One region of the Mycobacterium sp. Soil_C_30 genome, then DNA from elsewhere that is predicted to be linked to it. Evidence: riboswitches for the same ligand, from Rfam matches in the RefSeq annotation. Region 1 holds a riboswitch; the other holds the start of a gene.
The links. Region 1 has a riboswitch for glycine ahead of AC3A6P_RS01240 (hypothetical protein). Riboswitches for the same ligand answer to the same signal wherever they lie in the genome.

Region 1 (15,519 bases):
GGAACGCACCGGTGTGGCCATGCTGCTGATCACCCACGACCTCGGAGTGGCGCGTTTGATGTCCGATCAGATCTACGTCATGAAAGACGGCCGCTTCGTCGAAGGCGGCAACGCTGAGGCACTGCTGGGCAACCCGCAGACCGCTTACTCGAAACGACTCCTCGACGCAGTTCCCCGGCTGGACGCCCGGCCCGGCATGGAGGTACCGGCATGACCGAACCCTTGTTGAGTATCGAAGACCTGGTGGTCGAATACCCCGTTCCCGGCGGGGTGTTCCGGGCACTCGACACGGTGAGCCTGAGCGTCGAGCAAGGCTCATGCCTGGCCGTCGTCGGCGAATCCGGTTGCGGGAAGTCCACACTGGCCAAAGCGATCGTGCGGCTGGTGCGGCCCTCGTCGGGCCGGATCTGCTTTGACGGCGTGGACATCGCCGGGCTCTCGGAACGAAAGCTGCGGCCTTTCCGCTCGCGCATCCAGATGGTGTTCCAAGACCCGTACGGATCGTTGGACCCGCACCTGAACGCGGTGGACATCGTCGGCGAACCGCTTCGTCTGCGCGGTGTCCGGAGCCGGCGTGACCGCGAGGCCCGCGCCGCCCAACTCATCGATCAGGTGGGGCTGCCCACCAGCGCACTGCGGCGTAAGCCGGCCGAGTTCTCCGGTGGCCAGCGCCAACGGATCGGGATCGCGCGTGCACTGGCCAGCGAACCCGACCTGCTGGTGTGCGACGAAGCCACCAGCGCGCTCGATGTGTCCGTGCAGGCGCAGGTGCTCGACCTGCTGCGCGACATCAAACGCGAGACCGGGCTGACGTATGTGTTCATCTCCCACAACCTAGGGGTGGTACGCGAGATCAGCGACACCATCGTCGTCATGCGATCGGGCGGTATCGTCGAATCCGGCTCCACCGCAGAGGTTCTCGCCCATCCACGCGAGCCCTACACCATCGCGCTGCGAGCAGCGGCGCTGGATCCCACGACCATGGTCGGAATCAAACCGCGCAACGTCGTCGCACGCATGACCACCACCCACACCGCCGTGCAAGGAGCAGCCTGATGCCCGATCTCGACTTCACCCGCCCCGCGCTGGGCACCATGACGTTTGGTGACACCGTGGCGGCCGCCGATGCCGGGAAGATGGTCGATGCCGCGTTGGCCGCCGGCATCACCCATATCGACACCGCCAACGGCTACGCCGGGGGTGAATCAGAGAAAATCCTCGCTCAGGTGCTGCGTGGTCGCCGCGACGATGTCACCATCGCCACCAAAGCCGGGATTCCGCATCCCGATGCCGACGGCAATGCACCACTGTCGCCTTTCGGCCTGCGTGCCAGCGTGGAAGGCAGCCTGCGCCGCCTCGGTATCGAGCGCGTCGACCTGTTCTATCTGCACCAGCCTGACCGCGCCACACCCTTGCGCGACACGTTGAGCACCGTGGCCCAGTTGGTGGAGGAAGGCAAGATCGGTGCCCTCGGAGTGTCCAACTACGCGGCCTGGCAGATCGCCGAGATCAACCACCTTGCTGACGAAGTCGGGGCGCCCCGGCCTCTGGTGGCCCAGCAGGTCTACAACCTCCTGGCCCGCCGCATCGAAGACGAATACGCCGAGTTCGCCGCCGTCACCGGCCTGATCACCATGGTGTACAACCCGCTGGGAGGCGGGCTCCTCACCGGCAGGCACTCTCTTGACGCCGACCCCGCCGAAGGTCGGTTCGGCGACTCCCGGCTGGCGTCGATGTACAAGCAGAGGTACTGGAACGCAGCGGTGTTCGACGCGATCGCGCAGCTGAGCACCCTGGCCGACAAGGCCGGCCTCCCGATGACCGAGTTGGCACTGCGGTGGCTGGTCAGCAAGCCGGTCGCCGGGCCGATTCTGCTCGGCGGCTCCAAGGTCAGCCATCTGGAGAACAACATCGCCGCCATCAACGCCGGACCACTCGACGACGAACTCGTTGCCCAGTGTGACGACATCGGCGTCGGCCTGCGCGGCGCCATGCCCAACTACAACCGCTAGGAAGCCCATGACTGCAAGCGAATTCGCCGAACGGCTGCGTCGCCGCGAACGCCTGATCGGTTACTGGTCGGTGCTCGACTCCCCCGTCTCGACCGAGTGGCTGGCCCACGTCGGATATGACTACATCGCCCTCGACATGCAGCACGGCCTCATCGGCTACTCGGGCATGGTCGCGGGTCTGACGGCTATCGACGCCGCCCACGGCCCTGTGGGCCTGATCCGTATCGAGGCCAACCACCCCACCCCCATTGGGCGTGCGCTCGACGCCGGTGCGGCCGGTGTCATCGTGCCCTTGGTCAACACTGCCGCCGAAGCCGCCGCGGCAGTCAATGCAGCGACCTACCCGCCCAACGGGATTCGTTCCTACGGGCCGATGCGCTCACAGTTGCGCATCGGCCCCACGCCCGCTGTCGCCGACGCCGACACCGTGGTGTTGGCCATGATCGAAACTCCCCAGGGTCTGGAGAACGTCGAGAGCATCTGTCGGACAACGGGTCTGGCCGGCGTGTACGTCGGCCCGTCAGATCTGCGCCTCGCTGTCGGCGGGACACATCCGCAGGATCCCGCTGTCGATGACGAGTTCGAATCCGCACTGCGGCGCGTCAGCGAGGCGGCGGCAGCGGCAGGGATCGCGGCCGGTATCCACACCCCTGACGGTGCGACGGCCGCTCGCCGACTGGCCGACGGTTTCACGTTCGCGTCGGTGGCCTCAGACCTCACCCATCTGAAACTCGCGGCCGCCGCGCACCTCAAAGCAGCGACGGGGGGTTGAGCCCACCCGGTGTCGAACGTGTGTTCTAATGGCTGTCGTCCGCCGGTCCCGCTCATCGCGGGCCATCTTCGACGAGAGGTACGCCGTGACGATCACTGTAGACACCCCGGCAGCAGAGGCAGCGCCCACCGCACCAGTCGCTGAGGAGACTCCGACGAAGACCCCTGCCAAACGGGGCGCCGGCAGGAAAGCCAAGACCATCGAGCTGACCCTGACCGTCACCGGCTCCGCCGACGGTGAATGGCATGCCGAACTGAAGCAGGGTTCCACCTACCTGGCCCGCAACGTCGCCGTCGCTGCGTCCGCCGTGTCCCGCGCGGCCAGGGAACTGCACGAAGACCTCTCCACCCCGATCGATGCCGTGATCGAAGAGGCACGCTCGCAACAGGCCGCGAAGGTCGCGGCATTGGAGGCCGAGCTCGAAGCGGCGCGCAGGGTACTGGCGGATTTGGACTGAGGCTTGTGGAAACTGCACGCCCGTCGGCGTCGAGCATGACTCGGACCTCGCGCCACCAGGTTGTAGGGCGGGCGGGGCTCGAACCCGCTGCCTGGCCACGCTCAGCTCCCTCATCAAGGGAGTGTCAAGGATCAACCGACACAACTGTCAGGCATCACCCGAAACAGAAACGACCAGCATCAACCGAAGCAATACACGGCCTTTGTAGGGCGGGCGGGGCTCGAACCCGCGACCAAGGGATTATGAGTCCCCGGCTCTAACCAACTGAGCTACCGCCCCGTGGCGCGTCTGCGCGGCCGCTATCTTCGCACGCGGCCACGCAGCCCTGCCAAACGGATCCGCGAGGCGCGCCGCCGTTGACCTCGATGCGTCTGATTGATACTGCGGCCACGTCCGGACGTGACCCCGCCAAACACCGGCGTCACCGCAGTCTCAAACCAGAGTCAGTTCACGCGGGTAGATATCGACGTCGAAGGCTTCCACGCCAGCGCACCGACCACCAGCCCGACGAACGGAATGGCCGCCAGGATGGTGCTCAGAGTGACGCTGCCACCGGTGACGAGCGTGAAGTTCGACAGCACCAGCCACAGGCTGCCCAGCAAGCCGAGCACGGCCACGGCGGGCGCGATGCGCGTCTGGAACACGCCGGACACCCGGTCCCGGTTACGCAGGAAGAACGCCAGCACCGCGATCGAGGTGGTGAGCATCAGGATCACCATGCCGACGGTGGCCACGCCGGCCATCGAGCCGAATACGCCGACCAGCGGGTCGATACCCAGCACCGCGAGGATCCCGACGATGATGGCCGCCGTCACGGTCTGCACCAGCGACGAGAACGCCGGCGAGTCATGTGACTCGTGCACCGCGGCCAGCCGCTGCGGGAACAGGCCCTTGCGCGCCAGCACGAACTGATACCGCGCGATCACGTTGTGGAACGACAGCACGCAGGCGAACAGGCTGGTCAGCAGCAGCACGTTCACGATGTCGCGGCCGATGGTCCCCAGCATCGAGGCAGTGGTGTCCAGCAGCATGTTGCCCTCGCCGTCGAGGGTCTGATTCGCCACGGCCGTCACGTTGTCGGGCCCGATCGCGACCACGAACGCCCACACGGTGATGGCGTAGAACAGGCCGATGATGATGACGGCGGCGTAGGTGGCAATCGGGATGGTGCGCTCGGGGTCACGCGCCTCGTCTCGGAACACCGCGGTGGCTTCGAAGCCGATGAACCCGGTGAGGGCGAACAGGATGGCGATGCCGATGGTGCCCTGGGTGAACACGGCCGGATCGAAGGAGGCGAAGGTGATGCCGGACGGGCCCGGGTTGGCCACCATCACCAGGTCGAGCACCACGACGATGCCGATCTCGAGCGCCAGTGCCACGCCGAGCACCTTGGCGCTCAGTTCGATGTGCCGGTAACCGAGTACGGCGACGATCGCGAGGATCACGAAAGAGTAGACCGGCCAAGGGATTACGGGTCCGTTGTAGAAGGCGACCGTATCGCTGATGGCCCAGCCGATGTAGCCGTAGATGCCGATCTGGATGGCGGTGTACGCGATCAGCGCCACCACCGCGACGCCCTTACCCATCCGTTCGCCGAGCCCGACGGTGACGTAGGAGAAGAAGGCCCCGGCTTCGGGCACGTAGGGCGTCATCGTCACGAACCCGACGGAGAACACCAGCAGCACCAGCGCGGCGATGGCGAAGCCGACGGGGGCGCCGGCGCCATTGCCCAGCCCCATGGCCAGCGGCATGTTGCCGCCGATCACCGTCAGCGGGGCGGCCGCGGCCACGACCATGAAGACGATGCCGATGGGGCCGAGATGCCCGGTGAGGCGCCGCCCTTCGGTCTGGGTGGGTGCGTTCATCAGTTCTCCTGAAATAGTGCGGTGAGCAGGGTGTGGTCGATGGCGTGCGCGGTGTATCCGCGGTGGCCGGTCAGGGTTTCAGCAGCGACGAGGGTGTTGACGATCGCTTCTTCGGTGGCCTCGATGGTCAGGTCGAACAGTCGGGTCATCAACTGCGGAACCACCATTCGCACGGGGACCTCGCGCTGGGCGACCGCGACGTCTTCGTCCCAGGCGTAGGGCGGGATGCCGCGGTTACCGGTGGAGAACGCCAGCATCAGATCGCCGCTGTACTGCTCGCCTGTGCCGCCGACGCGACCGACGGCCAGCGATGCGCGCTGCGCCAGCCGCTGGCACTGATGGGGCAACAGCGGGGCGTCGGTGGCGACGATGACGATGATCGACCCCGATCCCGGCTCGAACCGGGCCGGGTAATCGGGCAGCGGCACCTGTTCGGCGCCGATCCGGGCGCCGACGGGTACACCGTTGATCTGCAGGCGTTCGCGCCGGCCGTGGTTGGCCTGCACGAGGACGCCCACGGTGTAGTCGCCGAAGGTGCGCGAGGCGGTGCCGATGCCACCTTTGAAGCCGTGGCAGATCATGCCGGTGCCGCCGCCGACATTGCCTTCGGCCACCGCGCCGCCCGATGCCGACGCCAGCGCGGCGCGCACATGCTCCGGCCGGACATGGAAGCCGTTGATGTCGTTGAGGAGTCCGTCGTAGGTCTCCCCCACCACCGGCAGCGACCAGTACACGCCGTCACCGCGAACCCGCACCTGCTCGGCCACCAACTCGTCGCGCACCACGCCGACGCTGTGGGTGTTGGTCAGGCCGATGGCGGTGGTGAGCTCGCCGGACTCCCGGATCCACTCCAGGCCGGTCAGCTCGCCGCTGCCGTTGAGACGGTGCGAACCGGCAAATACCGGTTCGGTCCAGATGTCGTAATGCGGGATGACGACGGTGACGCCGGTGTTGATTCCGTCGCCCTGCACGGTGGTGTGTCCGACCCGGACACCCCCCACGTCGGTGATGGCGTTGTACGGTCCGGTTGGATGTTCACCGATGACCACGCCGAGATCTCTGGCACGCATGGTTTTCTCTTCGTTCAAGAGTTATTTTCCTAATTGGAAAAGAACTATGCGCCCGGGTGAGCAGTCACGCAACAGGAACGGCAAAATTGGTCCGAATCCGCGAGAGGAGCCCAGCAGTGGCGAGGCCGAACCGGCAGGTAGAGCGACGTGCCGAAATCATGGACGCAGCGATCGCCCTGATCGAGCGCTACGACCTGGCCACGCTCAAGCTCGCCGACGTCGCCGCCGAACTGGGGCTGACCACCAACGCGGTGCGCTACTACTTCAAGGACATGCCCCAGCTGCTCAGTGAGCTGGCGCTGCGCTCCGACGTCCGGTTCTTCGACGAGCGGCTCGAACTCGGTCGCCGCGCCCGCGACATCCACCACCAACTGGCGCTGACCATCGCCGCGGGACTGCCGAGCGGACCCGAGGACGCCGAGTGGCGAGCGATCTGGCGCGCCGTGCTGGCGGCCGGGTTCGAACTCGACCAGCGCCGGGACGTCCAGGGCATCTACCACCGGCAGGTGGACCTCTACACCGACCTCCTCAACGACGGCGCCGAGGCCGGGGCATTCACGCTCCGCTCCCCTGCCCGCGACATCGGGATGACGCTGATGTCGATGGAGGACTACTTCGGCTACCGCATCGTGGCGCGCGACCCCGAGATCAGCCGCAGCACCGCCCTGCGGCTGATGCGCCAGTACGCGGAGTTGGCGACCGGGACCAAGCTGCCCGACACAGTGTGAGGCCGGCGTCGCCCCGCCACGCCCAGTAGCGCCCCGCTGAGCACCGACTGCTCTACCGGGGTTCCGCAGTCATGAGTGCCGATCGTTTGGTGGGATCGCGCCCGGGTACCCGCGCGCCATGCTGAGAAACGCTGTGGGGGAAGGCCTCGTCGCCGGTGCGGCCGGGGTGGCGGTGATGACGGTCGGGGAAAAGCTCGAGCAGCGGATCACGGGCCGGCCGAACTCGCATGTGCCTGCCCGCACGCTCGAGCGCCTCACCGGGATGTCCGAACAACCCGGGCAGCAGCCGCTGGTGCGGAACTGGGCCATGCATTACGGGCAGGGCATCCTGCTCGGGGTGCTGCGGGCGGTCATGTCGGAGGTCGGGTTACGCGGCCCACTGGCGTCGGCGAAATTCGCCGTGGTGCGGCTTACCAATGACCAAATCCTGGAGAACGCCACAGGTGTCGGCGCGCCACCACAGACCTGGCCGCGCAAAGAACTTCTCATCGATGTGTTGCACAAGGCGATCTATGCGTTCGTCACCGGCGCCGTCACCGACATGCTCGCCGCCCGCCGCGGCCCTGGCCCGGGGCAGCGACACGCGGCCCGCCTACCGGGTCGCCACTCGGATGTGGGTCCCGTCCCGTGACAAAGCCGGCGCAGCCCGGTACGTTACCCCCGTCACAATTGAAAAGCCGTTGACGCGTGGCGGGAGAACCTCGAACACCGAGGCGCCGAAGGAGCAACATCCTCCCCGGGAATCTCTCAGGCCCCAGTACCGTTGCGCGAAGGCAACTCTGGAGACAGGCAATCCGAATTGCCTGACCGAAGGTGTACGGCGCTGAGTGCGCCAGATCTCTCAGGTATCAGGACAGAGCGGGGAGTTCCACATCGCCACGGCACCTGCCGAGGCGACCGAACCGGGGGCCGCCTTGTCGACACCGACCTTGTCCACACCCAGATGCACGTCGCTGGACAGCTATGACCGTCAACTGCTGGAGTTCGCAATGGCATGGACGCCGTACGGAGGTCCTCCCGACGACGTCACCTTCCTCGAATTCGGCACGACGCCGGCCGGCGTCGACGCGCAGTTCCGCGCCCTCGTCGCTGCGCACGGCGACCGGATCACGCAGCTGACCCGGGCTGACCGTGCGCTCGTCGTCTCGGCCGTCGCCGCGCTCGCCCGGAGGCAGTGACCTTGACCATCACGCCCAGCTGGCCTACCGTGGACTCAGCATTGATATATCAACTGTCGATCAACAAGCCGAGGACGGTGACCGCATGACGATCAGTGTGTTCGAGCTGTTCTCGATTGGCATCGGCCCATCGAGTTCGCACACCGTGGGACCCATGCGCGCCGCCGCGCGGTTCCTCTCCGATCTGCACACCCTCGGCGCCTTCGACGACGTCCGGGACATCCGTGTCGACCTGTACGGCTCGCTGGCCGCCACCGGAGCGGGTCACGGCACCATGACCGCTGTCCTGCTGGGGCTGGAAGGACTTCTGCCGGAAGAGATCAGTACCGAGCAGATGGAGCGCCGGGTCGACGCCATGCGCGCCACCGGCCGGATCAACTTCGGCGGGGCCCGCGAAATCGCGCTCACCGAGGGTGATTTCATTCTCCGGCCGCTGACCATGTTGCCGTTCCACCCCAACGGGATGACCATCACCGCGCTGGGGCCCGGTGGCACCGAACTGCACCGGGAGACGTACTTCTCGGTGGGCGGCGGGTTCGTCGTCACCGAGGCCGAGAGCCGCGAACCCGCCACCGTCGCAGCCACGTCGGCACACGGTTTCGGCTCGGCCAAGGAGCTGCTGGAACTGTGCCACCAAAAGCGTTGCAGCGTCAGCGAGCTGATGCTCGAGATCGAAAGCGCCAGCAGAAGTGAGGCCGAGATCCGCCGGCGGCTGCTGCACATCCGCGACGTGATGGTGGAATGCGAACAACGCGGTATCGCCCGCGACGGCTTGCTGCCGGGCGCACTGCGGGTCCGCCGCCGCGCCAAGGACTGGTATGAACGCCTCAGCGAGGAAGACCCGCAACGGCTTCCGGAGTTCGCCGAGGACTGGGTGAACCTGGTAGCACTGGCCGTCAACGAGGAGAACGCCTCCGGCGGGCGCATCGTCACCGCGCCCACCAACGGCGCGGCCGGTATCGTCCCGGCGGTGCTGCACTACGCCATGCACTACACCCCCGCGGGCAGGAAGGACAGCGACGAGACCACGGTGCGCTTCCTGCTCGCCGCCGGCGCCATCGGCTCGCTCTACAAGGAACGTGCGTCCATCTCCGGGGCCGAGGTCGGCTGCCAGGGCGAGGTGGGCTCGGCGGCATCGATGGCGGCGGCGGGCCTGGCCGAAATCCTGGGCGGCACACCCGAACAGGTGGAGAACGCCGCGGAAATCGCCATGGAGCACAGCCTCGGCCTGACCTGTGATCCGATCGAGGGCCTGGTCCAGATTCCCTGCATCGAGCGCAACGCCATCTCAGCGGGCAAAGCCATCAACGCCGCACGCATGGCGCTGCGCGGCGACGGCACCCACCGGGTGAGCCTCGACCAGGTGATCGAGACCATGCGCACCACCGGCGCGGACATGAGCTCCAAGTACAAGGAGACCAGCACCGGCGGCCTGGCCGTCAATGTGCCGGTGAACTTCATCGAGTGCTGACGCGCCGCCAATTCTGAACCCCACAACCCAAAAGCAACCGCGCTTCGGTAAGAGGGCATTGGCCTCGTACCAAGCACCAGCGTGCCGAACGAGGACCAGAATTGACACCCTGGCGACCGCCGGTCAGGGCGTAAACTCAACACCACCAGGAAAGGCGACGAGATCCACTTCGTCCATCCCAACGGTGAATGAGTCCGTCGAACCTATACACCAGCAACGAGCAAACGCACGCTGGACAACCTGCGCTGGGAAATTCCCGTCCCATTTGGTTCCTGAACCGTCTTGGGCGAAGTAGTAGTACCAACGGGTGCCCGTAGGGTTGGCGCGGTCTGCACTTTGCCCGCTCGCGAGGTTGATCCAACCCAGAACTTCCCACGGATCACCACACTCTGCCTGGCATTCGTGTCGAGCGCGGCCGTAGGCAACAGAGATAGACCTGCCGGTCGAGTTCGTGAATCGAACTGCGGTGACGGCGCGGGGCGTCGCCACGGCGGCTGCCGGGGTGAGTTCGCGCGGACTACCCAGGGCATCACCATGAGTGGTTTCGTACTCTTCGACCGCCGATGTTCGGAGTCGCAACGGGACATTGGTGCCGGGCCCCACCCGTAGCCGCGGTCCCACCGCAAGCGCTGATGCAGCCTCATCGCCGATCTCGAGCTTTTCGTCGGCCATTGCTTCCTCCTCCAGTTTGCATGCTGCTGTGACTGACAAATCGACACTGCTCTGCGTGTCGGCCGATCTCATGAGTAGGGCACTACCTCCTTTCCACCGCCTCCTATGCGGACGTGGGCTCGTCGGGGAATTCGAAGCTGGGATAGTCCGCTTCTCGCGACCTCCGACTCGGCTGTTCGTAGCGCTGCGGGGGTCCGTCCACGAGAGAACGGGTTACGAATGATTGACAGCCAACGATTCGTGCAGGATCCAGACGCAGATCGAGAAGAGATTCGTAGAGCGACGGAGAACACGAACATCTGGTCCGAACCCAATGCCGCGCCGGCAGAAATCGAGAACGCCCGTCGGTTGAACGCACGAGTCCTCCGGTCGAGGTGGAGTTCAAGTCAGAGCCCGCCAGTTCTGAACTGACACAACCCAAAAGCAACGGCTCCGGTTTTCAACCGGAGCCGTTGCCGTGTCAGGTGACTCAGTGGGCGATCTTGGCCTTCAGCCAGTCGTGGAAGGCGCCGATGTGGTGCTCGCTGGGCACCAGCACACCGCCATTACGGTAGGTGCGCGAATCCATCGCCGGCTGGCAACGCTCGCAGGCGTCGAAGTCCTGCTGGTTGACCCGGTGGAACAGTTCCACCGACCGGCTCACGTCGCGGCCCTGTTCGACCACATGCGGCAGGTACAGCCAGTCGCACTCGACGACAGTGTGGTCAGCGGCCAGTGGGAACATCCGGTGCACGATCACATGGTCGGGTACCAGGTTGACGAACACCTGCGGACGCACGGTGATGGCGTAGTAGCGACGATCCTGATCTTCGGTGACGCCGGGGATCGGGTCCAGTCCTTCGGACCCGTCGACGGTGAATCCCTTGACGTCCTCGCCGAATTCAGCGCCGTGACCAACGTAGTACTGCGCGGCGTAGCCGTCGGCGAACTCCGGCAACACCTCGGTGAGCTCGGGGTGGATGGTGGCGCAGTGGTAGCACTCCATGAAGTTCTCGATGATGAGCTTCCAGTTGGCCTTCACGTCATAGACGATGCGCCGACCCAGGCTTAAATCCGCGATGTTGTAGTGGTCGATGGATTCCACATCGCCGAGCCGTTCGACGATCTCCTGCATCACGGTGTCCTCGAACGACGGCGGTTCGTCGGCCAGGCACACCCACACATAGCCCAGCCACTCGCGCACCTGGATCTTGGCCAGGCCGAAATCGGTGCGGTCGATATCGGGCATCTTGGTCAGGTTCGGCGCCGCGATCAGCTTGCCGTCCAGATCGTAAGTCCAAGCATGGTAAGGGCATTGGAACGCGCGCTTGACCTCACCGGATTCTTCGGTGCACAACCGGGCACCGCGGTGGCGGCACACGTTGTAGAAGGCGCGGATGTCGCCCTTGCGTGACCGGGTCACCAGTACGCTCTCGCGACCCACCTGCACGGTCTTGAACGCGCCGGGCTTGTCGAGGTCCGCCGACCGGACCACGCAGAACCACATCGCCTCGAAGATCTTCTCCTGCTCCAGGGAGAAGACTCCCGCATCGGTGTAGTAGTGCCCGGGCAGGGTGGAGATGAGGCTCTCCGGCAGGCTCGGGGCTGCAGCGGTGGTCATTTGCGTATGGCTCCTAGGGGTTTGCTGGTGGGGGGCTGATGCAATAGGTCAGACGGGTGCCGGTGTGGCCGCGATCTGGCGACGCAACCGGTTGAACAGGCGAGGCTGATCCACCGCGAGAACGGCGACCAGCCGGCCGTCGCGGCGGTAAGTGGCAACAAAGCAACGTGTTTCGCAGTCGCCTTCTTCGATGGTGACGACATCACCGGGCCGGGCTATACCGGCGAACTGGATGCGGGCGCCGTACTGGTCGGACCAGAAGTACGGGGCCTTGGCCGCCGCCCCCTGGTGCGCTCCCCCGGCGAGCAACGCGGACACCGCGATCGCGGGCCGCTCGAGCGCACCGGTCCAGTGTTCGACACGGTGCACGGCACCGACCGACGGGTCATACCACGCGGCGCAGTCGCCGACGGCCACCACGTTGGGGATGGCGGTCTCGCCGCCGGCGCCGCAGACGACACCGTTGCCGAGCTCCAGTCCACTACCTTGCAGCCACTCGATGTTGGGGATACCACCGATGCCCACCACCACCACGTCGGCCGGCAGGGTGCGTCCGTCGGCGAGTTCGACACCGGTCACCCGGTCGACGCCGACGAGGCGGGACACCCCGACACCGCACACCAGTGTGGTGCCGTGATGTGCGTGGGCGCCGGCGATCACACCGCCCAGTTGCTCGCCGAGCTGCACCGCCAACGGAGCCGGCGCGGCCTCGACGACGGTGACCTCCATACCGAGCTTGCGGGCGGTCGAGGCGACTTCGGCGCCGATGAAACCGGCACCGATGACCACCAGGCGCGCGCCGGCCTGGAGATCGGCGCGCAGGGCGATGGCGTCGTCGATGGTGCGCACCACGTGCACACCGGCGAGCGCCTCGGTACCCGGCCAGCGCCGCGCGCGGGACCCGGTCGCCAGCACCACGCCGTCGGCGGTGATGCGCGAACCATCAGCCAGTTCGATTGCCCCGGAACGGCAGTCGAGTCCGACGGCAGCGGAACCGAGTATCCAGTCGGCCTGCAGATCGTCGTCGTCGGCCTCCAGCGCGAGGTCGGCCTCGCTCAGGGACCCAGCCAGGAACTCCTTGGACAGCGGCGGCCGGTCGTACGGGCGGCGCGCCTCCTCACCGATCACCGAGAGGCGACCTTCGAAACCTTGCGTGCGCAAGGCGCGCGCAGCCGAGAGACCGGCAAGTGAGGCACCGACGATGGCGACGTGCTTCATCACTTGACTCCCTCACCGAGCCGGGCGCGGATATCCGGCGGCAGGTTCGGCTTGTCGGTGCTGAGTTCGACATGGATGACGCCGTCCTGGATCTCGACAGTGTGGGTGCGCACGGGCAGCTTGGCCGGCGGCGCATCCACGGCACCGGTACGGAGGTCAAAACGCGAGGCGTGCAAGGGGCATTCGACCTCGCACCCCTCCACCCAGCCATCGGCCAGCGACGCGTCCTGGTGCGAGCAGGTGTCGTCGATGGCGAACACCTCGCCGTCCTCGGTGTGGAACACGGCAATCGGCGGCTCGGTGGGCACGCGACGGGCTTCTCCGGGCGGCAGGTCGGCCAGAGGACAGATCTCGAGCATCTGCGGACCTTTCAATTGAAGGTTGTGGTGCGTGCTGCGCAACAGACTCGTATTACGCAACAGTGTGGTGGCAGTCATAAACCCTGTCAAGTGGTGAAAAAGGTCACTTTGCCGGGGAAATCAATTTGCGTGGCGATGTCGTTGAATACAAATTTCACGCTTCGTGGGGCAAACGATCACCTGGGATTGAACGCGATAAATGGGCAGTCAGCAACTCGGAAACCGCGGCGTAACAGTCGAGCTATTGACATGTGTTGACTTTGCCGGAAAACGCGGCGAAAGGGGCGGCCCGGGCTCGCGCCGCCCCTTTCGAATCACTACTGCTTCTTGATCAAGTGCTTGCGCGGCAGGTCGGTGACAAGCGGGTCGCGTTTGATGTCGAGATAAAACGACACACACATCCCGATCATCACCACCACGAACGGTGCGGCCACGATGATCGTCATGGTCTGCAGACCGTTGAGGGCGTCATTCCCGCCGGCCCACAGCATCAGCACGGCCACCGCGCCGGTGCTCAAGCCCCAGAACGCCACGGCCCACCGGGTGGGATGCAGACAGCCCCGTTGTGACAGCGTTCCCATGACCATCGACGCCGCGTCGGCGCCCGACACGAAGAAGATGGCCACCAGCGCCATCACCAGCAGCGACGACAGGGCTGCCAGAGGCAGGTTGCCGAGCATGCCGAACAGTGTCGACTCCGGCTCACCGGTGCCGTAGAGATCGATGCCGTCACGCTGCTGGCCGATCCCCGAGCCGCCGAACACCACGAACCACAGCAGGCTCACCGTGGTGGGGATGAGGATGACACCGATGACGAACTGCCGGATGGTGCGGCCCCGGCTGATCCGGGCCAGGAACATCCCGACGAAGGGGGTCCAGGAGATCCACCACGCCCAGTAGAAGATGGTCCACGACGACAGCCAGGTCTTGGTTTCGGCGCCGGCAGCCGCGGACCGTGCCGACATCGACGCCAGGTTGGCGGCGTAGTCACCGAGTGCGGTCGGCAGCAGATCGAGGATCAACACCGTCGGGCCGGCAACGAACACGAACACGGCCAGCGTCAGCGCCAGCACCATGTTGATGTTGGACAGCCACTGGATTCCGCGGGAGATGCCGGACACCGCGGAGGCCACGAATGCCAGCGTCAGCAGAGCGACGACCCCGACGAGCAGCAGCGTGCCCGCGTGACCGACCCAGCCCAGAACCTCGATGCCGGAACCGATCTGCAGTGCGCCCAGACCGAGCGAGGCGGCAGTACCGAACATGGTGGCGAAGATCGCGAGAATGTCGATGACCTTGCCTATCGGACCCTCGACGCGCTTACGCCCGAACAGCGGGGTGAATGCCGAGCTGATGAGCTGGCGCCGCCCCATCCGGTACGTGCCGTAGGCGATGGACAGACCGACCACGGCGTACATCGACCAGGGGTGGAAACCCCAGTGGAACAGCGCGGTGGCCAGCGCCGTCCCGGCTGCCGAATCAGCAAGTCCCGGTGGTGGATTGACGAAATGGGTCAGGGGCTCGGTGACGCCCCAGAAGATGAGGCCGATCCCCATACCGGCGCTGAACATCATCGCGATCCAGCTGACGGTGTGGAACTCCGGTTTCTCGCCGTCCTTGCCCAAAGGGATCCGGCCGTATCGGCTCACCGCCAGCCATATTGCGAACAGGACGAAGCCGGTGGCCGACAGGATGAAGAGCCAACCGAGGTTGCCCACCACCCAGTTCAGGATCGAGGACATGGTGGCGTTGAAACCGTCGGAGGCGATCAGACCCCAGGCCAGGATGGCGATGACGATCGCGGCGGTGACACCGAAGACCAGCCAGTCGGTCCTCGGGCGTTGTGAGTGAAGGGGAACGTCCGCCGACTCCGGTTCCACGCTGCAACTGGCATTGGGCGTGGCTTCGAAGGGCGTGAGGACGTCGGTTTTTGTTGTCTTCTCGTGTTGTGCTGTCACTTCAGACTCCTGAGGCGTGAACGCCTGCGTTGAATCGGGTGGACCGGTGGTCCGACTGCGGGCTGAGTGGAGGCCGGCGCGGGCACGGTGTGAGGGGTTCGTGTCCGGATCGGCGGTGGCAGGGTGCAACGCGGGCAGTACTTCCTCTCGCCGGCCTGC
Region 2 (15,519 bases), on a different contig from region 1:
CTGACGTCGCCGCCGAACTTGCCCGGCCGGGCCAGACCGACCAAGGCGTTGAGGTTGGCGCCGTCGACGTAGACCTGGCCGCCGGCGTCGTGCACCGCGGCGCAGATCTCCTCGACGTCGTGTTCGTAAACGCCGTGGGTGGACGGGTAGGTGATCATCAGCGCTGCGAGGTTCTCCGCGTGCTCGGCCACCTTGGCGCGCAGATCGTCGAGGTCGACGTCGCCGTTGGTCCGGCAGGCCACCACCACGACGCGCATGCCGGCCAGGGCCGCCGACGCGGCGTTGGTGCCGTGCGCACTCGACGGGATGAGACACACATCGCGGTGACTCTCACCGCGGCTGGCGTGGTAATCGTGGATCGCCAGCAGCCCGGCGTACTCCCCCTGCGAGCCGGCGTTGGGCTGCAGCGAGACCGCGTCGTAGCCGGTGACGGCCACCAGCCAGGCTTCCACCTCGGCGATCAGGGTGCGCAGGCCTGCGCTGTCGCCGGCCGGGGCGAACGGGTGCTGGCGGGAGAACTCCGGCCAGGTGACGGATTCCATCTCGGCCGCGGCGTTGAGCTTCATGGTGCACGAGCCGAGCGGGATCATCGTGCGGTCCAGTGCCAGGTCCTTGTCGGCGAGTGACCGCAGGTAGCGCATCATCGCCGTCTCGGTGCGGTAGGTGGTGAACGCCGGATGCGTCAGGAACTCCGAGGTCCGGGTCTCGATGTCGACCGGCTCGGCGTCGGCGGCGGACACGCCGAAGGCCTGCAGCACCGATGCCACGTGGGCGTCGGTGGTGGCTTCGTCACATGCCACCGACACGTGGTCGGCGTCCACCCGCCACAGGTTGATGCCCAGCGCCTTGGCCGCGGCCACCACCTCGTCGGCGCGGCCCGGCACCGATGCGAGCACGGTGTCGAAGAACGTGTCATGCACCAGCGCATCGCCGAGGGCGGCCGCCACCCGCGCGGCGTGCCCGTGCACCCGCCGGGCGATACCGGTCAACCCTTCGGCGCCGTGATAGCTGGCGTACATCGCGGCCATCACGGCCAAGAGCACCTGCGCGGTACAGATGTTGCTGGTGGCCTTGTCGCGGCGGATGTGCTGCTCGCGGGTCTGCAGCGACAACCGGTACGCCGGAGCGCCGTCGGCATCCACCGAGACCCCGACCAGCCGGCCCGGCAGCTGGCGGGCCTGCTTGGTGGCCACGGCGAGGTAACCGGCATGCGGGCCGCCGAATCCCATCGGCACGCCGAAGCGCTGCGCACTGCCGAACGCCACGTCGGCACCGATCTCTCCGGGCGGAGCCACCAGCGTCATGGCCAGCAGATCGGCACCCAGGGCCACCAGCGCGCCGCGTTCGTGGGCCTGCTTGATCAACGCGGACCAGTCGGTGATGCGTCCGCTGGCGCCGGGCAGTTGCGCGATGACGCCGAAGAAATCACCCTCGGGCAGACCCTCGCGCAGGTCAGCGGTGACGATCTCGATGTTGAGCGGCCGCGCCCGGGTGGCCAGCACGGCAGCGGTCTGCGGGAAGACGTCGACGTCGACGGCCAGGCGGGTCGCCTTGCCGCGAGCGGCGCGCTGCATCAGCGTCATCGCCTCGGCCGCGGCGGTGGCCTCGTCGAGCATCGAGGCATTGGCGATGTCGAGTCCGGTGAGGTCGGCGACCATGGTCTGGAAGTTCAGCAGCGCTTCGAGGCGGCCCTGGCTGATCTCCGGTTGGTACGGCGTGTAGGCCGTGTACCAGGCCGGGTTCTCCATGATGTTGCGCAGCAAGACCGGCGGGGTGAGCGTGTCGTAGTAGCCCTGCCCGATCATCGAGACCGCGACGGTGTTGGCGTCGGCCATGGCGCGCAGCTGGGCCAGGGCCTCGTGCTCGGACACCGCGGGCGGCAGCTTGTCGAGACCCGGCGCCACCCCGTCGGCGTCCAGTGCGTCGAGGATGCCGGCCGGAAGCGCCTTGGCCGCAAGCTCGTCGAGGGATTGCACACCGATGACACTGAGCATGGTGTCGATATCGGCGGCGCCGGGGCCGATGTGCCGATCGGCGAATTTCGGGGCGCTGTCGTTGAACAGCGCGTCATCGGAGAGGGCCAACACGAACTCCTAGGCAGCAGGACGAACTATCGCGTCCTCCCCCTCTGTCGTCGACCCGAACCGGGCTGCCTGAGAGATTCGGCCGATCAGGCCTTTCCCCATGGGCGGGTGCGCGCACCGCTTTCCAGAGGCATCGTGGTCTGACGCGGTCCGGGGGCCTGAGAGGTTGACGGAGAGGTGTTGCTCCTTCGGCGTCTGTGGCTGGCGGTCACAGAACTCTCCCGCGAGAGGGCGATGCAACTGCGATACTACCGCCCGGCGAGATCGAGCGCCGTCCATGCCAGTGCGGTGGCACCGTCGCGCAGTGCGGCCTCCGCCTGCGGCCCCACCGCGGCGTCGGCGAACTCACGTTGATGGTTGACCGCGGGCAGGGAACCGATGCCCAGATACGGGTGGATGGCGCGCACCACCTGCGACACATTGCCCATGTCGGTCGACGCCGACGCCATGGCCCCCGCCCCTTCCGGCGGCTCGACGCTCATATCCCGACCCAGCGCGGCCGCGTTCGCGACGAACAGGTCCAGGATCTCGTCGTCGGTGCGGAATTCCGAGTAGGGCGCGGACTCCAACTCGATGTCGAGATCACAGCCACTGCCCAGGGCACCGGCCTGGAAGCAGGCGCGGATCCGCTTCTCGATGCCGGTCAGCTCGGCGAGTGTGCGGGCACGGACATACCAGCGGCCTGACGCCGAGTCGGGGATGGCGTTGGGCGCCGACCCCGCTGAGGTCACCACCCCGTGGACCCGCACCGTCGCCGGCAGCTGCTGGCGCAGCAGGCCGATCGCCACCTGCGCCACGGTGAACGCATCGGCAGCGTTGACCCCCAGATGCGGATAGGCCCCCGCGTGGGCGCTGACACCCCGATACGTGACACGCCAGTGCGCCACCGCCATCGGCTCGGCCCGCGGGGCGTCAACCGGCCCCGGATGAATCATCAGCGCGGCGTCCAGGCCGTCGAACTCACCGGCCTCCAGCATCACGATCTTGCCGCCGCCGCCCTCTTCGGCCGGCGTGCCCAGGACGTGCACGGTGAGGCCCTGGCCGCGGTCGGCCTCCTGCACCATCAGCGCCGCCCCGATGGCCGACGCGGCGATCAGGTTGTGCCCGCAGGCGTGGCCGAGCCCGGGCAGCGCGTCGTATTCGGCCACGAAAGCGACGTGCAACGGGCCGGTGCCGGCGCGAGCGTGAAACGCGGTGTCGAGTCCCCCGGCGCGGTGGTCGACGCGGAAACCGCGATCGGCCAGCAGCCCGGTCAGCATCCGGTGCGCCCGCACCTCGTGCCACGCCAGTTCGGGGTCGGCATGCAGGGCGGTACTGACCCCGCGCACCAGCTCCCAGTTGCGCCGCAGGTGATCGCCGGCGGCCGCCTTGGGCTCAGAGATCACCGGGGACCCCGAAACTGGGCGCAGCCGACGGGTCCAGGGCACGCCGCACGTAGTCGTCGCGCTGGGGTTCCCAGACCTCCCACAGTTCGGCCAGCCGGGTGTAGGGATCTTCGTCCCAGTCCACGCGCAGGGTGGTCTCCGGCCAAGCGACCTCCCGATAGACCAACAGGCCCGCGGAATACACCGGACCCTCCTCTCCGCCGGCGGTCAGCGCGGCGTTGAGCCCGGCCAACAGGCGGGCTTCGAACTCGTCGGCCCCCGAGGTCTCGTAGCCACGGATCAGCTCGGTGATGGTCGCCGGCCCGGCAAGCATGTTGCCGGCCGCCACCACGCCGTCACCGGCCACGTGGTGATGCACACCGAGCGCCCCGGCCCCGCTGTAGGCCGCGGTGCGCCCGGCCGCGTCGAGCACGGTCAACTGCCGGTAGTCGCGCAAAGCGTGGTCGGCCACCACAGCGGTCATCGCGGCCTGCGGCTCGGCGCCTTCGGCGAGCCGGTCCAGCAGCTGCCCACCCAGCCGGGGATCGGTGACGTTCTGGCTGGCGGCGGCGCCCAGGCCCGGGCGAATGTTGAGGCACCGGGACGCCACCGCCGGCGAGGACGAGGCGATGATCATGCCGAACGCTCCGGTGTCGCGGTCCAGCGCCGCCATCGAGAACGTCATGACGCCCCCTGCTTCACGGCGATCACGTCCACCTCGACCAGCCACTCGGGCCGGGCCAGCGCACTGACCACCACCCCGGTCGACACCGGGTGCACCCCCTCGAGCCAGCGTCCTACCACGCGGTACACGCTCTCCCGATATCGCGGATCGACAAGGTAGATCGTCACTTTGACGATGTCGGCGACAGAAGAGTCCGCCTCGTCGAGCAGCGCGGCGATGTTGGACATCGCCTGCTCGGTCTGGGCGGCCACGTCGCCGACACCGACGTTGCGCCCGGTGTCGAGATCCTGCCCGATCTGCCCGCGCAGATAGATGGTGTCGCCGGCGACGACGGCCTGGCACAGGTCATTGTCGAGATTCTGTTCGGGGTAGGTGTCCTTGGTGTTGAACGGACGGATCCGCCGGTGGGTCATGCGCCGCCCACCCGGTCGGACAGCTCGGCAGCGGACCTGACCAGATCGAGTGCGTTGTCGTAGTCGAAGTTGCGGTACACGGCTTGGTAATGGGCGAACGGCGGCGCCTGGGCGAACAGTTGGAAGGTCAGCCGGTGACCGGCGTAATCGCTGTTGAGCAGATCCCGGGCGAATGCCAGCAGCTTGCGCCGATCGTCGGCCTGCCAGTCATCGTTGATCGAGTAGAACTTCTCCAGCCAGGGGCTTGCACCGGGGTGGGCGAACGTGGCCGAGTCCGGCGTGATGCAGATCTGCCCCCCACAGAGTTCGCGGGCGAGGTGGATCATCTGCGGCAGCTGCGTCTGAGCCCAGACCCGCCCCGCATACAGCAGCGACTGGTTGGGCATCAGCAGACCGCCGGGACTGGTCTCGGCGGTGGCGATGGAGGCCGTCAGGTGCGCCTCGATACCCTCGCGGTAGCACGCCAACATCGCCAGCTTCTCCTGTACGGCGGGGTTCTTGTCCAATCCCGTCTGCCGGACGTTGAACAGGGCAGCACCGATCATCAGGTCCGCGAACCGGATCGAGCGGTGGACGTAGGGCAGCGCGCTGTAGCGGTGCAGGCAGCTGCGCACGAACGTCGCTGCCCTGGTGTGCCGGTAGAACAGGATGTCGTCCCACGGGATGAGTACATTGTCGAAGATCACCAGGGACTCCACCTCATCCACCCGGTTCGACAGTGGATAGTCCGCCGCATCGCGGCGGCCGGCAAAACCGGTGCGGCAGATGAACTTCAGATTGGGCGCATTGAGGTCGGCGATGAAACCGACGGCGTAATCGGAGAGCTTGTCATCGCCCCAGTTGGCGATGGTGGGCTTGGTGTAGGCCTGGGTCGCGTACGGCGCGGCGGTCTCGTATTTGGCGCCTCGGACGATGATGCCTTCGTCGGTTTCGCGGACGACGTGCAGCAGCATGTCGGGATCCTGGTCCTGCGGGCGCTTCGACCGATCACCTTTGGGGTCGGTGTTGGCCGAGATGTGGAACGGGTCCCCGGTGGCGGCTTTCTGGACGTGGCGGCGGATGTTCTCGGCGAAACGTGGATCCACTTCGTTGAGCACATCCTGGCCGTCGTAGAGCGCCCACATCTCGCCGACGGTCTCGTCGCCGACGCGGGTGACCACGCCGCGCACCTCGTCGAGCACGAGATCGATAGCCGCACGCTTGTCGTGCCAGTCTTGTTGTGTCAGAGGCAGCTTGTTCGCGACCGCGTTGCGCTCACCGTTGTCGTCGACATAGGTCATGACCTCCTGGCTGGCCGCTTCGTGAGCCAGATCGTAGATGCGAGACCGGATGTCGATGATCGGGGCGAACATCGGATGCTTGGTGACATCGTGCACCTGCTCGCCGTCGATGTAGATTTCGCGCCCGGTGTTGATGCTGTCCCGGTACTCCTCGCCGGTCTTGATCATCTGCGATGTCCTTCCGTGTGGTGCGCCGCCAGGGCGCGGTAGTTGCCGCGAAGGTGCAGCAGCGGTTCGGCGTCGGTGTGCACAACGTGGCGCACCTGACCGAGATACAGGTGATGCGAGCCCACAGCCGTGACACTGTGCAGCTCACATTCGAAGGCGGCCACGCTGGCGGTGAAGACCGGCAGGCCGTTGAGACCGTCACGCCACTCTTCGTCGAGAAACGTGAACGCGGGGCGACCGGGATGCTGACGCCCGGCGAAACTGTCTGCGGCGCCGCGCTGCTCGTAGCCGAGCAACGAGACATTGAACGCACCTGTGGAGCGGATCGCCGCATTGATGGGGCTGCGCCGGTTGATGCAGACGCCGAGAACCGCCGGCTCGTCGGACACTCTGCTCACCGCGGAAACCGTCTGCCCCCACCGGGCCTCCTGTGCGCAGGTGGTGACGATGGTGACCGGAGTGGCAGCGCAGCTGATCGCACGGATGTAGTCCTGCGCAGCGGCCGATGTCATAGCGGATTTCATTGTGGTCCCTCGCAATTCGAGTTCATGACGGTCATCGCGGAAGCTCGGCGTCGAATCCGCACCTTCCATGCTGGCTTCCGTGGCCATATCAAGCAAAGAGTTGATTATGCTGCGTTGCATCGGATTTCGAGATGTAACCCGGCATGGTGACCACGACCTTGCCTGACCGTTCCGGCGCGGCGAATCTGTGGTGCGCAGAGACTATCTGGTCGAAATCGAACGTCTGGTCCAGCACGGGCGTCACCGTTCCCGCCCTCAGCAACGGCAATACCTCGGCTTCCACGGATCGACATATCGCGGCTCGGCTGTCGTCGGACAGCCGGCCCAGGCTCGACGAGGAGATCTCCGTCCCCCCGGACATCAGGGCTGCCAGGTCCACCACCGCGTCGGTTCCCGATGCCACCCCGACGATGACGAGCCGGCCCAACGGCGCCAGCGCCGCGAGATTGTCGCCGACCGCGGCGGCTCCCTGATTGTCCAGGATCAGATCGACGCCACCGGGTGCGATCTCCCGGAGCACGTCGAAGACGTCCTCGGAGCCGTAGTCGATCACACGGCGACAACCGAGTTCGGTGCACAACGCGCTCTTCACCGGCCCCCGGGCTGTTCCGATCACCTCGGCACCGAGCGCCCTGGCCAACTGTACGGCCATCGAGCCGACCCCGCCTGCGGCGCCGTGGATCAGCACGCGCTCCCCTCGCCGGATCCGCCCCCGGTGCACCAGGTTCCACCACGCCGTGGCCGCTGCTTCGAGGAAGGCGCCGGCGACGGCCAGGTCGAGATCGTCGGGTACGACGACGCACGCACCCGCGGGCACGGCCACGTACTCGGCATAGGACCCCGCCCGGGTCAACGCTGCGACGCGGTCGCCGGGTTTGACCGTCTGCACCCGGGCTCCGACGCATACCACGGTTCCGGCGCACTCCAGGCCGGGGACACCGCCGGACGGCGCCGGCATGATCCCCCGCGTTTGCAGGACCTCGGCGTTGTTGACCCCGACGGCGCCCACGGCCACCAGCACCTCTTCGGGGCCCGGTTGCGGGACCGGGATCTCGGCGATGCTCAGCGAGCGTGGGCCGTCGGCACCCCGCAGCAGGGCAGCGCGCATCACCGTGGCACCACACTGTGGTGGAACTCCACGATGACGCGGGCGAATTCGGCCGCGCACGTTTCAGGACTGGCGATGTCGCCGTCAACCAGGACGTGTTCGGCGGCCTGCGGGAACGCCGCGAGAATGGCACCGCGACGGGGGAATGCCCGCGGGTCGCGGGCCGATGCCAGGCACAGCACCGGACCCGGGTAGCGGCCCACGCCGTCTTCGGACCGGTACGCGGCGACGGCGGCGTGACCACGATCCGGATCGGCGTGCGACAGGACATCCCGCACATACCGTGCCTGGACACCAGGGTCCGGCACTGCCAAGTACTCCCGGCGACGCCGCCACAGCTGCGCCAGATGGTCTCCGTCGTCCCGGGCGGCAATGGCATTGAAGGGCGGCGCCGTCCGGCGCCTGGTCCGCTCGGCGTCGTCGATGAACGGGGTGGAGGACAACACCAGCGAGGTCACCCGATGCGGCGCCGAGACCGCGAGGTCATAGGCGACCAGTCCGCCGAAGTGGTGCCCCACCACATGTGCCGACGGCACCGCGAGCGCGTCGAGAATCTCCAGCACCGCGGCAGCTGTGGCTTCTATGGTGTTGAGCGGCAACGCCTGCGATGCACCGTAGCCGGGAAGGTCCGGCATCACGATGCGGTAACCGTCGATCTGTTCGGCCACCGCCCGGAACTCGTCCCAACTGCGCGGTGTCTGGTGCAGCAGCACCAGACAGGGGCTGTCCCGGTCCGACTCCGGCGTCACGACGACGTGCATTCGCCCCGAAGGTGTTTCGATGTATCCGGGGATCGGCTCGGCGCCGCTCACGTGGCCTCCAATACGTGTCAGTGGTCTGACTCGATCCAAGCCGTCCGGAGCTACCGGAGCAAACAGTGAGATTCGTTGTTGTCCATCGGATTATCCGATGCAGAGCATCGCAGAATGCGATCGTCGCAAAGCCCGACTTTCAGCGTTCTCTCGCCACGACGGCACGGCAGCGCTCAGCAAATACACTGGCCCGCTTGCTCATACGCACTGCCTGCAGGCCCGCCACCACCACCCGCAGTGGCCGCACCTCGTCAGCGATCGGCACGGCCCGCACCAGGCCGCCCGCATAGGTGGTGTCGGTGGCAGGACGTTGATGCAGCAAACTGTAACCGTGGTCCATGGCGACCATCGCGCGCACCGTCTCGTAGCTGCTCGACCGATACTGCACGTTGGGCTGCATCCCGCGCTCGGTGAACACACCGGTGAAATAGTCGCGACTGTAGGGCAGATCGACCAGAATCATCGGCTCGTTCACCAGATCGGCCAACCGGACGCTCGCGGCCCCGGCGAGCCGATGCGAAGCGGGAAGTGCTGCGTAAGGGCGGATCTCGGCCAGCACGTCACGCTGGATCCCGTCGCCGAGGGCAAGGTCGTAAGTCAAGGCCACCTCGGCCCGGCCGGATTCCAGGTACTCCCCTACTTCGCCCGCGACGGCTTCGGTGACCTGGATCTCCAAGGCTGGGTGGTCTGCTTTCAGCCCGGCCAGGATGGACGGCAGGTAGAAGGGCGCGATCGGACTGAAGCACACCACGTGCAGGGGACCCCAGAACGTCTGGGCGTCACCGGCTATCGACTCCAGGGACTCGGCCAGCGCGGTCAGCGTCTGGCGTGCACGCAACAACAGCTCCTTGCCGGACGCAGTGAGGATCAACCCCTTGGCATGCCGCCGGATGAACAGCTGGACGCCGAGTTCCCGCTCCAGGTGCGCGACGGCCGAGGACACCGCCGACTGCGCGACGAACAGGTCCTCGGCCGCCCGCGTCATGCTCTCGCGCTCGGCGACCCGGATGAAGTAGCGCAGCTGGGTCAGCGAGATACCGCGGAGTTGATCGACACCGGTCACGACTCACTCCCCCAGCACCGACGGCAGCCAGGTGGCCAGCGACGGCACGAGGATCACCAGGATCAGCACCGCGATGGTGGCCAGCAGGAACGGGGTGTTGGCCCGCAAAACCCGCCATGCGTCGACCTTGGCGATCTTGGCTGCCACCACCAATGACATCGCCACCGGCGGCGTGACCTGCCCCACGATGACGGTGAGCACGATGATGACACCGAAGTACACCGGGTCGATCCCGACGGCCAGCATGGTCGGCAGCATCACCGGCATGATCACCGGAATCAGGGGGTCGAACAACATGCCGGCCAGGATCGCCACCACGGTGAGCACCACGACATACCCGAGCTGGGCGTCTCCGGGAACGATGGCGGTGGCGAAATCGGTGAGCGCTTTTGGCAGACCGGCCATCGCCAGCACTGCTCCCAGAGCCACGGACACCCCGACGATGAGCATCACCTCACCGGTCAGCACCGCGGCTTCGACCAGGCACCGGTAGAGCCGGCGCCCACCCAGCGAGCGGAACACCACGGCGGAGACGACGATGGCATACACCACCGCGAAGGCGCCGGATTCGGTGGGTGTGAACACACCGAGGGTCAGTCCCATGACCACCAGCAGCGGCACACCGAAGGCCAGGAGCGCGCCACGGAAGGTGCGCCAGACCTCGCGCCAGCTGAACGGGATCTTCTCACCCCAGCCGTTGCGTCGGGCCTGCACCGCCACCACCACCATCAGCACGACGGTGAGGATGATGCCGGGGATGATGCCCGCCAGGAACAGCGCACCCAATGAGGTGCCCGTGGCCGCCGCGTAGAGGATCATCGGCGACGACGGTGGGATCAACGGTCCGATCCCCGAGGACGAGGCCGTCACCGCTGCCGCGTAAGGCCCGGGGTATCCGTGCTTCTTCATCTGCGGGATCAACGTCGATCCGGTGCCCGCGAGGTCGGCGACCGAAGTCCCGACCATCCCACCGAAGAACAGGCTGGTCGACACGTCCACCTGCGCAAGGCCTCCGGGCAGCGAACCGAAAATGGCTCGCGCGAAAGCGAACACCCGCTCGGCGACACCACCGGCGTTCATCACCACGCCGGCGAGGATGAACAACGGCATCGCCAGCAGCACGAAGCTGCTCATCCCGTCGGTGACCTGCTGGGGGTACTGCAGCATCCACGAGCCACCCAGTGTGGCGTAGACCGCCACGCCGCTGGCCATCGCGATGATCAGCGGCGTGCCCAACAGCAGAAGGCCGACGATGACCGCCAGGGTCAGGGTCAGGATCACGATTCTTCCTCGTCGAGCTGACGCAGGATCGCCGCACGGCAACCCGGCAATTGGAACAGCACGATGACGGCTGCCACCGTCGCACCCACCGGCAGCGCTGCGAGGAAGAAACCCTTGGGCAACCGTAGGTACGGGCTCGGGTCGCCACCGAACTTGGTCACGTACTGGTAAGCGAACCAGGCCAGGTGCAGCAGCACTGCCGCGGTCAGCAGATCGGTGCACAACCGCAGCCACACCTGCACCCGGACGGGCAAACGCCCGACGAACGCCCGGATCTCGATCGACTCGCGACGGCGCACACCTAGGGTGAACCCGAGCATCGTCAGCCACAGCATCAACCCGGTGACCAGTTCTTCGGTCCAGCCCAGTGGGGAGTTGAAGGCAAACCGCAACATGGCGTTGGCGAAGAGGATCAGTGTGATCGCCGCCAGCAGCGCGGCGCACAACACCTCCAGGACCCGGTCGATCAGCTTCTGGCTGCCGGGGTTCGGATCGACACCGAACGTGGAGTCCAACTGCATCTCCACGTCGGCCGGCCCGGCAAGGGGGTGGGTCTGCTTGTCGGCTGTCACCCGTCGACTCCCACGCGGGTGTCGACCAGTGTCCCGAACCCGGGCCGGGCGGCGTCGACACCAACGATCTCGAGGGCGTACCAGAACGACGCCTGTACCGCGCTGATGACCGGCTTGCCGAGTTCGGCCTCCAGCGCGGCGATGGCACCGACGCTGGCGAAGTTGGTGCAACTGATGAACACCGCACTGGCCTCGTCGGTGTCGGTGTCCACCGCGAGGTCATAGACCTGTTCCAGAGGAACCTCCGCCAGTTCGTGGTCACTGGTGATGCCGAGTCCGACGCTCGCGACCACCGGATGCCCGTTCTCGCCGAAGAACCGGGTGGCCCGGTCGATGACTTCCTGCCGGTACGGGGTGATCAGGCTGATCGGGCCTGCACCGACGGCCGCGAGCGCGGCGATGCTCGCGGTCGAGGTGGTGGTGCACCGTCCGGAGAGCCCGCTCCACTGCTCGAGATGCCCGATGAGCATGCGGTCCCATTCGCTACCGTGCAGGAAGGACGCACTGGTGCCGCCGAAGACCAGCACGTCCAGCGGCGCCTGGGCCACCAGTTCGACAGCGGTGCGCAGTTCCGGCGAGCGCATCATCGCATCGATCCCGTCCACCGTGACGCTCGGCAGAGTCACTCTGCTGGTGTGGATGGTCGCCGCCGGTGTTGCCATGGCATACATCTCGGCTTCCATGAGGGTGCTCGAGGCCATGTACACCAGACCGATTCGGGTGGCAGTGTTCAGCGCGCCCAGTGGGAGCAGCGGCCGGTTCCGGTGTGGTGCGGCGGTCACTTGGTGTACTCGGCCAGGACGCGCTCGGCGAAACCGTTGGGGATCTCGGCGGCGATCTCTTCCCGCACCCCGGCCACCGTGTTGCTGAGCTGCTCGATATCGGCCTCGTTGACCTGTACGCCGGCGCCTTCGAACTTGCCCAGTAGCTGGTTGTCGGCTTCGATGCCGGCGTTGCGGCTGGTTTCGGCGGCGGCGGTCGCGGCTTTCTCCAGACCCTGCTGGACCTCGGGGCTCAGGCCCTGCCAGCTGTCCTCGTTGATGGTCAGGTACACCGGGCTGTAGATGTGCGCGGTCAGTGAGAGGTAGCGCTGTTTCTCATAGAACGAGAACGCGTCGATGACCTTCAGCGGGTTCTCTTCGCCGTCGAGCACACCCTGGTCGAGAGCCAAATAGGTTTCGCCGATGTCGATCTGGGTGGGAGCGGCACCCAGGGCTTCGAACAGCGCCACCCTGGCCGGGTTGCCCGGCACCCGGATCTTCAGCCCGGCCAGGTCGTTCGAGGTGACGATCGGGCGAGTGTTGTTGGTGATGTGCCGGAAGCCGTTTTCGCCGAAGCCGAGCACCCGGGCTCCGACGGACTGCACCAGCGATTCGCTGAGTTCGTCACCGTAGGGGCCGTCGAGGAACTCCACCACCGTGTCCCGGTCGGTGAACAGGAACGGCATGTCCATGATGCTGAACGTCGGATCCAGATTGGCCACCGAACCGCTGACCGCGGCGATGTCGATGGCCCCGGCGCGCAGCCCCTGCAGCACCGCCTCCTCGTCTCCGATCGCGCCACCGGACTGCACCGTGACCGCTACGGAGTCTCCCAGCGCGTTTTCCACCTCGTCGGCGAACGCCAACAACATGTCGGCCAGCGGGTCGCCCGCGCTGGTTTCCACAGCCAGAACGAGTTCTGTTGTACCCGAGGTATTTTCGCTGGTACTGGAGCAAGAAGACAGGGCGAGGGACGCGGCCAGGCCACACATCGCGATCACCTTGGGTAGTGACTTCATCGTTATTCCTTCCACGCGGCCAACAGGTTTCGGTTGCGGCTCGACATCGAGGCTGGCTTCGTCGCCAGCGCGATGGAGTCAAGGTTCCGAGGTACCGCTGCACCGCGTCAAACAGTCAAAAGCGACCGTCTGCATCTGTCAAACAGATGCTCCGTAACGTGAAATTAACTGCAGCAGTGGATACTTCGACGTGACACGAACGAAACGTGGCTGCGGTTGACTACATCGTTTTGAGTTCTCGCACCCAGGCTGCATCGCCCGTGGTGGCCGCGCGTGCACGCTGCCCGATCGTGCACTCGACCCGCCCAGACGACGGCAGTGTGACCAGTGTCACGGCGGGCCACTCTGCCGGCACTGTGTCCAACGCCATTCCCGGTGCCCTGTCCGCGGCAACAAAAAAGGGCCGCCGTGGCGACCCTTCTCGTGATGCGCTCCGCGTTACCCGATCTTGCGGTCGCGGCTCTTGCGCCGCGATGCCAGCTCGTCCTCGGGTGCGGCGATGGACTCGCCGCCGTCGGCCCGCTCGCCCGGGAAATCGGCGATGGCTCCGGTGAGTTCCCGCATGGCACCGGACACGGCGATACCGAACACGCCCTGGCCGCCCTGCAGCAGATCGACCACCTCTTCGGCGGACGTGCACTCGTAGACGGTGGTGCCGTCGGAGAACAGTGTGATGTTGGCCAGATCCTGCACACCGCGCTGGCGCAGGTGATCCACCGCCACCCGGATGTTGTGCAGCGAGATACCGGTGTCGAGCAGTCGCTTGACGATCTTGAGGACCAGGATGTCCTTGAAGGAGTACAGCCGCTGACTGCCCGACCCGGCGGCGCCGCGGATGGACGGCACAACCAGGGAGGTCCGGGCCCAGTAGTCGAGCTGTCGGTAGGTGATACCGGCGATCTGGCAGGCGCTGGGCCCGCGGTAGCCGATCAGTGCGTCGGGTACCGAGTCATCCGGGAACAGTCCGGCTTGCACAGGTTCGGTGACCACCGGCTCCTGGCCCGCCGAGTCGTTGGTGGCTCCGGAGGTCTTCCCGGAAGCCAACAAGTCCAACTGCTCCTGACGTGGCTGCTCGCCCACGTGTGATTCCTCTCGCCGATCGGTCTCGTCGTCAGCTGCCGTTTCCGGCTGCATCGCCCGAGCACGAGTGCTCTGAGCATACGCTTCCCGGCAGATCCCCGATGCCATCTGGGAGCCTGTCGTTGCGACCCAGTATGGCGCGGTTCGCGTGTCCCTCCGATGTTCTCCCGGGCGTGTCGAACCCGAACGACCAGTTGAGACGCATCCGTGACCAGTCCGCAGTCGGAACGATTCCCGCGCGGGGCAAAAGCCCCGCGGAGAGGCTCACGTGGCCTTGAAATCGTCCGGCGAGACGCTGTCGAGGAACTCTTTGAACTTCTCGACCTCATCCTCACGCACCGCGCCGGTGGCCTCCTCGTCGTTCTCGTCGGGGATGAGCAGGCCCGCCTCCGCGAGCACCGCCTCCTCGACGTAGATCGGCACACCCACCCGCAATGCGATGGCCACCGAATCCGACGGCCGCGCAGAGACCTTGATGTCGCGGTCGAAGATCAGGTCGGCGTAGAACGTGCCTTCCTGCAGGTCGACGATCCGCACCTCTTTGAGTGAATGACCGAGGGCGGCAATGACATCACGGAACAGGTCGTGAGTCATGGGTCGCTGCGGCTCCACGCCCTGCTGTTCCAGGGCGATGGCGGCCGCTTCCGGCTGCCCGATCCAGATGGGAAGGTACCGGTCACCATTGGCCTCGCGCAGCAACAGCACCGGCTGGTTCTGAGGCTGCTCGACGCGAATGCCGACCACACGCACTTCACCCATTTTGTGTCTGCCCTCCGCACCGCTCTGCTGCCCGACGCTGCCAGTCTCGGAACCTCTACCGGACCCGGTTTCGACCCTGATTCTGAGCACCAACCCGTCCCACGGAGTCTAGCCCTCAGCGGTTGAGAACGTCGCGTACAGCCGACTTCACCAACGACGTGTGCAAGGTGATCGCCAGGGCCGCGACCTCACGGGCCAGGTCGTCGGCGCGATCACGCGCGCCCGCCTTGTCGGCTTTGACCAGAGGCCCCGCGATCTGGGCGATCAAATCGGACTGCCGGTCGGCCGCCGAGCGGAAAGCCCGCAGGTGGCGGGGTTCCACACCGTAGTCGGCCAGCGCACATGCGCACTGCAGGATCGGCACCGAATGCTCGTCGAAGAAGCCGGCCCGTCCCGTACTGATCACGCCGGCCTTCAGCAATGCCGACAGCATCTCCTCGGCGTCATGCGCGGGCAGACCGGACTGTTCGATCACGTCTTCCCGGGACAGCCGTACCTTGGCCGGCGACACCGCGGCCGGGGCTTCGGCCGCGCCGGCGGCCGACA

Region 2: another riboswitch for glycine. It lies ahead of gcvP (aminomethyl-transferring glycine dehydrogenase); the one in region 1 lies ahead of AC3A6P_RS01240 (hypothetical protein).

Annotation. Positions count from the first base shown of each region.
Region 1 covers NZ_JBDGJH010000001.1:275,112-290,630, reverse strand. Annotated here, with positions in the region: gene AC3A6P_RS01290 (ABC transporter ATP-binding protein) at 1-214, shown strand, start outside; gene AC3A6P_RS01285 (ATP-binding cassette domain-containing protein) at 211-1,056, shown strand; gene AC3A6P_RS01280 (aldo/keto reductase) at 1,056-2,012, shown strand; gene AC3A6P_RS01275 (HpcH/HpaI aldolase family protein) at 2,020-2,784, shown strand; gene AC3A6P_RS01270 (DUF6319 family protein) at 2,870-3,241, shown strand; tRNA gene AC3A6P_RS01265 (tRNA-Ile) at 3,447-3,520, opposite strand; gene AC3A6P_RS01260 (APC family permease) at 3,685-5,106, opposite strand; gene AC3A6P_RS01255 (DmpA family aminopeptidase) at 5,106-6,176, opposite strand; gene AC3A6P_RS01250 (TetR family transcriptional regulator) at 6,335-6,904, shown strand; gene AC3A6P_RS01245 (hypothetical protein) at 7,023-7,535, shown strand; glycine riboswitch at 7,586-7,677, shown strand; glycine riboswitch at 7,679-7,770, shown strand; gene AC3A6P_RS01240 (hypothetical protein) at 7,732-8,082, shown strand; gene AC3A6P_RS01235 (L-serine ammonia-lyase) at 8,168-9,553, shown strand; gene AC3A6P_RS01230 (hypothetical protein) at 9,677-10,297, opposite strand; gene AC3A6P_RS01225 (aromatic ring-hydroxylating oxygenase subunit alpha) at 10,695-11,825, opposite strand; gene AC3A6P_RS01220 (NAD(P)/FAD-dependent oxidoreductase) at 11,874-13,043, opposite strand; gene AC3A6P_RS01215 (bifunctional 3-phenylpropionate/cinnamic acid dioxygenase ferredoxin subunit) at 13,043-13,402, opposite strand; gene AC3A6P_RS01210 (BCCT family transporter) at 13,720-15,282, opposite strand.
Region 2 covers NZ_JBDGJH010000018.1:127,335-142,853, reverse strand. Annotated here, with positions in the region: gene gcvP (aminomethyl-transferring glycine dehydrogenase) at 1-2,063, opposite strand, end outside; glycine riboswitch at 2,119-2,220, opposite strand; glycine riboswitch at 2,221-2,318, opposite strand; gene AC3A6P_RS26985 (M20 family metallopeptidase) at 2,333-3,469, opposite strand; gene AC3A6P_RS26980 (DUF1028 domain-containing protein) at 3,459-4,133, opposite strand; gene AC3A6P_RS26975 (RidA family protein) at 4,130-4,546, opposite strand; gene AC3A6P_RS26970 (4-hydroxyphenylacetate 3-hydroxylase family protein) at 4,543-5,994, opposite strand; gene AC3A6P_RS26965 (flavin reductase family protein) at 5,991-6,506, opposite strand; gene AC3A6P_RS26960 (zinc-binding dehydrogenase) at 6,607-7,626, opposite strand; gene AC3A6P_RS26955 (alpha/beta fold hydrolase) at 7,626-8,438, opposite strand; gene AC3A6P_RS26950 (LysR family transcriptional regulator) at 8,578-9,501, opposite strand; gene AC3A6P_RS26945 (TRAP transporter large permease) at 9,505-10,782, opposite strand; gene AC3A6P_RS26940 (TRAP transporter small permease) at 10,779-11,354, opposite strand; gene AC3A6P_RS26935 (maleate cis-trans isomerase family protein) at 11,351-12,136, opposite strand; gene AC3A6P_RS26930 (TRAP transporter substrate-binding protein) at 12,133-13,020, opposite strand; gene AC3A6P_RS26925 (MerR family transcriptional regulator) at 13,573-14,214, opposite strand; gene AC3A6P_RS26920 (bifunctional nuclease family protein) at 14,479-14,973, opposite strand; gene ftsR (transcriptional regulator FtsR) at 15,089-15,519, opposite strand, start outside.